Linked DNA regions of Prochlorococcus marinus str. NATL2A. The protein of the gene in region 1 interacts with the protein of each later gene in a pairwise test. Links are inferred from orthologs where the notes say so. Each region holds a gene or a part of one and is shown in the gene's direction. Other genes may lie near its edges. The genes, in order: leuS and ligA.

Region 1 (3,471 bases):
CCCATACTAGCAGCATAAACATTTAATATTTGATCTTTTAATGTAATCACACCATTAGGAACTTTTAAACTGTTCATCAACAATTTTGTGGGTATATCTAAAGGAGAAAGAATAGGTTCACCCATATTTACTTTTATATTTTCATTACCATCAATATAAGTAAGAATAAGACCCGCTTTGGTCTCAATGGGGATCTCAGACAATTCATTAATTTCATTATTATCATTCAAAAAAGCAATCAGACATCTAATACCATTGCCACACATTTCTGGCTCAGATCCATCAGAATTATAAATCTTCATTCTCACAAAACATTTATTATTAGACTCTAATATAAGAATAATACCATCAGCTCCGATGCCGAAATTTCTATTACATAGGTGCTCAATAAAATTATCTTTATTTTTTGAAAATAAATGGTCTAAATTGTTACTACGAGCATCAAAGATAATAAAATCATTACCAAGTCCTTGATATTTTGAAAAATTATTTTTCATGATTTTCTGATTGTTAAACTATGTTTGTAGGAAATAAAGGACTCTTGGTAGTAATTTCAGAACTATTGGCATATTGCGCATCAATTTATGAGAACATTATTTGATTAGCAAATCAACTACTGAAGGAGATCTTCCTTGAATAATACTACTTCAGATATTAATGACCAGCGATACGAGCCTCGGGAAGTAGAAGCTTATTGGCAAAAAGAATGGGCTAGTGATGACCTTTATAGGACAAATACTGAAGTAAATAAAGAAAATACTTTCTATGCCTTGTCCATGTTTCCATACCCATCAGGTTCTTTACATATGGGTCACGTCAGGAATTATGTAATTACAGACGTGCTCGCTAGATATAAAAGGATGAAAGGTTTTAACGTCCTACATCCAATGGGTTGGGATTCCTTCGGTTTACCTGCTGAAAATGCAGCAATAGAGAGAGAAATAAGTCCATCGACATGGACAGATAAAAATATTTCACAAATGAAAGATCAATTAGATCGTCTAGGACTATCAATAGATTGGTCTAAAGAAGTTACTACTTGCAAAGAAGAATATTATAAATGGACTCAATATATATTTAATCAATTACATAAAAATAATCTTGCCTATCAAAAAAAAGCAACAGTTAATTGGGATCCAATTGATCAAACTGTTCTTGCTAATGAGCAAGTAGACGCTGAAGGTAAATCATGGAGATCTGGAGCTAAAGTTGAGAAAAAAGAATTAAATCAGTGGTTTTTACGAATTACTAGTTTCGCCGAAGATCTTAATAAGGATTTAATTAAGCTTAATGACTGGCCAGATAGAGTAAGAGTTATGCAAAAAAATTGGATTGGTAAATCCATCGGAGCAGAAATAACATTTGAAATCAAAAATAGCGACCAAAAAATAACAGCATTCACAACAAGAATAGATACCGTTTATGGAGTGAGTTATCTGGTATTAGCATCGAATCATCCATTAATTGATCAATTAATAAGTTCTAATGATATAGATAAATTAAATGACTTTAGACAAACTCAAGAAAAGTTAAGTGATCTTGAACGTAATTCAGATACTAGACAAAAACTTGGAATGTACTTAGGAGTAGATGCAATTAATCCAGCAAATAATAAAGAGATACCGATTTGGATAGGAGACTATGTGATTATGGAATATGGAACTGGTGCTGTGATGGGTGTTCCAGCTCACGATAGTAGAGATTATCAGTTTGCAAAATCATATGATTTACCAATTCAATATGTAATAAAACCCAATATTGATGAAGATGAAAGTTATTTAAATGCTGAATTTGTTGATAAAGGAATCATGATCAATTCAGATAAATTTAATGGTATTGAATCTGATATTGCAAAAACACAAATACTTGAATTTGGTTCAAATTCAAATTGGGCAAAACCAAAGATCACATACAAATTAAGAGATTGGCTTATATCTAGACAACGATATTGGGGCTGCCCAATTCCGATTATTAATTGTAAGAAGTGTGGCCAAGTAAGAGTCCCTGACAATGATCTTCCAGTTGTACTACCAATTGATATTAAATTAACTGGTAAAGGTAAGAGTCCTTTAACAACCAAAACCGAATGGATAAATACTTGTTGCCCAAAATGTGGAACTGAAGCAAAAAGAGAAACTGATACAATGGACACTTTTATGTGTTCATCTTGGTACTTTTTAAGATATATAAATCCTGATAATTGTGAAAAGCCTTTTCTGAAAAGCGAAATAGACAAATGGCTTCCAGTTAAGCAGTATGTTGGTGGTATCGAGCACGCTATTTTACATTTACTATATTCTAGATTTTTAACCAAGGCTCTCAAGAAATGTGGATTAATAAATATCGATGAACCTTTTAAGAAACTGCTAACTCAAGGGATGGTTCAAGCCGTTACTTTTAAAAATCCCAATACAAATAAATATTTTTCAAAGGATCAAATTAAAGATATTGATAATCCTAAAGATCCACTTACAGGAGAGAATATTGAAATCATCTATGAAAAGATGTCGAAGTCAAAATACAATGGTGTAGATCCATCTGTAGTGATAGATAAATATGGAGCTGACACAGCAAGAATGTTTATTCTTTTTAAAGCTCCACCAGAGAAAGATTTAGAGTGGGATGACTCCGATGTCGAAGGGCAATACCGATTTATACAGAGACTCTGGAAATTTGTTATTAATACTTTTAAACTAACAAATAATAATTCAAGATCTAATATAGAAAAAGAAAAGTCTAAAGACGAAGAGGCTTTACGCCTAATTAATATTGCTATTAAGGAAATTACTGATGATTTGGATAATCTTCAATTTAATACAGCAATATCTGAACTTATGAAGGTTGTAAATGGCCTAAGTTTAATAGTTAATTACTGTAGTAATGAAACTCTAAATAAAGTTATTTCAATATTAGTTAAAATAACTTCTCCATTTTCTCCTCATATTGCAGAGGAGCTTTGGAAGACAATCGGAAATACTCAAAGTATTCATCTTCAGTCATGGCCAGAATTTGATGCAGGTGCAATTGAACAAGATACTTTTAAACTTATGATTCAAATAAATGGAAAAGTTAGAGGATCAATTAATGCTAGTAAAAATCTATCTAAAGAAAATTTAGAGGACTTAGCTATTAAAACTGAGGCTGCTATAAAATGGATGGATGGAAAGGAACCAAAACGAATAATTGTTGTCCCGAATAAATTAGTAAATATAGTTATTTAGCAATTAAGTTTTCGAAATAATAAGCTTATCGGGATTTGATTGATTACCAATCATTGAATAATGATCAGAATTTTCTGAAAGTTTTCTAAGAATTAAATAAATTGACTCTGTTGAATCAGAAGATAACGCATCATTGATTTCATTTAATGTTCTTTGCTTTCCATCATCTAATAATTCCTCAATCTCTTTTTGAAGTTTTATTATCTTTGTAGCCGCTTTTTTACCTGCTTCAACTCCCGGTTGATTGTAG
Region 2 (3,271 bases), 920 kb from region 1 along the record:
TATCCCAGCCGTAGTCCGCATCCGACCATCACTCCAACGCACAGAGACTCTGGGAACTCCTTTCTCCAACAAAGAGTTGTGAAAATGTTGTCTGTTTAATTTAAGAAATAATGGTAAAACAGGTATTAAAGACATTGATGCAGAGAACTCATTAGCTTTATTATTTCGATAACATTCTGTCTGACTATCAATAACAAACAAGCTAATCTCATAGCTAATAAGTCAGACTCTTTAATCAAAAGGAATTAAAAACATGGATAGCGCTTTAATCAAAGCAATTGGTTTAAAAGCTCTCTTAGTTGGAGTTGGCGCACTTCTCCTGTTTTGGACTTTTAATGCAATTAAACTCGTTGTAAGTGCTAGAGGGATTAATCCTCTTGTGAAAAAGTTTTTTGATCAGATTGCAGCTGGCCGAATAGATGGGGCTTATAGACTTACGACAAAAGCTTATAAATCACACGTCAATAGACAAGACTTCATCAAATTTTTGGGTAGCTTGCAATTAAATCGATATAGAAACTTAAAATCAGGGCGTCCAAGGATAGAAGACAATCAAATCATGCTCACACTAAGCTTGAAATCAGAAGATAAGAAAAATGAAATGCCGCTGGATTTCACTTTTATTAAAATCAACGAAAATTGGCAAATTGATCGTATTGCTAAAGCCAATAAATAATTAAGCAGAATGTGATAAGTGAATTCAAACTTTAATCAACATTTTGAACGTATAAAAGAGCTGAGAGCTTTACTCAATAAAGCAAATTACTCCTACTATGTATTAGATTCACCAGAGATAGACGATTCTGTTTATGATCAACTCTATCGAGAATTAATTGAAATTGAAAATATTCACCCATCTTTAATTACTGATGATAGCCCCTCACAAAGATTAGGAGGTGTTCCTTCTAAAGGATTCAAAAATGTTGAGCATAATATTCCTCTTTTAAGTCTAGATAATGCTTTTAATTTAAACGAAGTAGAAGCATGGTACGGAAGGATCAGCAAATTAATAAGTTCAGAAAATAAAAATATCAAAAAAGTTTATGATCCAGAACTTATATGTGAATTAAAAATTGATGGAAATGCTATTTCATTAAGATATGAAAATGGAATTTTAACTAGAGCAACAACTCGTGGAGATGGAAAAACTGGAGAAGATATCACTACTAATATCAGAACAATTTCGACAATTCCTTTACGTTTATTATTAGAAAATCCACCCTTATGGGTTGAAATTAGAGGCGAGGCTTTCATGCCCAATAATATATTTAATAAACTCAATATTGAAAGAAAAAATAATGATCAACCACTCTTTGCAAATCCTAGAAACTCTTGTGCTGGAACATTAAGACAATTAGATCCCAAAATAGTTGCATCTAGAAAACTTGACTTCTTCGCATACAGTCTTTATTTTCCAGAAAATTGGGAGCCAACTGATAACAATTTTAAAAAACCAATTTCTCAATCTGAATCACTTGAGTTTTTAAAAAATATTGGGTTTAAAGTTAATACTACATATGAAACAACAAAAACATTAAATGAAGCAAATAAGTATTACAAATATTGGGAAGTTAAAAAAGATTTTTTAGCTTATGCAACTGATGGCATAGTAGTAAAAATAGATAAATTTGAAATACAAAATCTATTAGGAGCAACCAATAAAGCTCCAAGATGGGCAATTGCTGTCAAATATCCAGCGGAAGAGAAAGCAACCAAGTTAAGAAAGATAATTTTCCAAGTAGGTCGCTCTGGTGCAGTTACACCAGTAGCAGAATTTGAATCGATAGAGCTTGCAGGAACATCTGTGAATCGTGCAACTCTTCATAATGCAAAAAGACTTGCCTCTTTAGATCTTCATTATGAAGACACAATAATTGTTCGAAAAGCCGGGGAGATTATTCCTGAAGTGATTAGGGTTATAAAAGAGTTTAGAAAAGTTGATGCAAAATTAGTTCAACTTCCTCAAAACTGCCCAGAATGTAATTCGAAGTTAATTCTAGAATCAAACGAAGCAATTACAAAATGTATTAATTATAGATGCGCAGCAAAATTAAAAGGTCTTTTACGTCATTGGGTCAGTAAAGGTTCAATGAATATAGATGGATTAGGTGAAAAAATTATCAATCAATTAGTAAATGAAGGATATGTAAAGTCAATCGCTGATTTATACAAACTTGAAATTGATTCCCTTTTAGAGCTTGAAAGGTTTGGTGAAAAATCTGCAAATAATCTACTAATAGAAATTAACGAATCTAAAAACAAAAATTGGCACAAACAACTCTACGGCTTAGGGATACCTCACATAGGAGAAGCGAATGCTAAATCTCTTTCGAACAACTTTAATAGTATCGAAGAACTTAATGCTATTGCGAAGGAGTCACCTGAAAAAATATCCAATATTTATGGATTTGGGAATGAGATGAAAGATGCAATAGTTAAGTGGTTTGATGATTCTAATAATCAAACCTTAATTAAAGAATTAAAAGCAATTGGATTTTCTCTAAAAGAGAGTTTAGATTCAAACTACAATTCAAATCAATCAAATGTTTTTGATGGTAAGAGTTTTGTCTTAACAGGGACTTTGGATTCACTTACAAGAGATGAAGCAAAAGAATTGATAGAAAGTGCTGGAGGGAAAGTCAGCTCTTCAATTAGTAAAAAAACAGACTTCTTAGTATCAGGAGAAAAAGCTGGAAGTAAATTAAACAAAGCACAAGAGCTTGGAGTAAAAATAATTAACGAAAATGAATTGAAGCTATTACTATAAAATGGTCATAATTTAAAAATGCTTAAAAATAAAATTTTTTCTTTAATCAAAACTGAATGTGGGCGCGCTAAATATGAAATGCTGGCTTCCAAAAAAGGTATATTTAATCGAATAAGACTGTATTGGTTTATCCTGTTTGCAACGATTAAAGATTGGAATTTAACAGCTGAGGATTAATCTAAGGATTTAGAATCCTGATTTATTTTTCTTGTTGAACGTAAAACTAAAATAACAATTAAAATTGTTGAAAAGATACTAATTAAGCTCCAAATAAATGAACTTGTATCAGATCTTCCAGAAAGTACTTCGCCAAAACTTGAAACTTTAAGTGCTAAGGAACCTAAGCTGCAATATAAAATTGTGCCAGGTAATATACCAAACATTCCAATAGTAAAATCACGAACTTTTACATCGCTCAAGCCATAAGTAAAATTAAGTAAGCCAAATGGAAAAAGAGGAGAAAGTCTAGTTAAAAGAATGACTTTCAGACCCTCGCGTTTAACA

What was found.
Region 2: the proteins of leuS (region 1) and ligA interact in binary tests that used the Escherichia coli proteins (3 or more experiments, as listed by UniProt). The link is inferred for Prochlorococcus marinus str. NATL2A from one-to-one orthologs.

Annotation. Positions count from the first base shown.
Region 1 is NC_007335.2:859,928-863,398, reverse strand. The notes cover bases 298-3,426. They hold leuS (leucine--tRNA ligase), read left to right. Parts: upstream 298-632; coding sequence 633-3,221; downstream 3,222-3,426. Other genes in these bases: PMN2A_RS04535 (glucose-6-phosphate isomerase), read right to left, coding at 3,225-3,426; dapF (diaminopimelate epimerase), read right to left, coding at 298-497. Outside these bases: more of dapF, read right to left, coding at 1-297; more of PMN2A_RS04535, read right to left, coding at 3,427-3,471.
Region 2 is NC_007335.2:1,784,460-1,787,730, forward strand. Bases 302-3,230 are described here. They hold ligA (NAD-dependent DNA ligase LigA), read left to right. Parts: upstream 302-694; coding sequence 695-2,767; downstream 2,768-3,230. Other genes in these bases: PMN2A_RS09675 (hypothetical protein), read left to right, coding at 302-676; PMN2A_RS09685 (TVP38/TMEM64 family protein), read right to left, coding at 2,941-3,230. Outside these bases: PMN2A_RS09670 (SprT family zinc-dependent metalloprotease), read right to left, coding at 1-135; more of PMN2A_RS09675, read left to right, coding at 254-301; more of PMN2A_RS09685, read right to left, coding at 3,231-3,271. UniProt on the Escherichia coli protein: DNA ligase that catalyzes the formation of phosphodiester linkages between 5'-phosphoryl and 3'-hydroxyl groups in double-stranded DNA using NAD as a coenzyme and as the energy source for the reaction.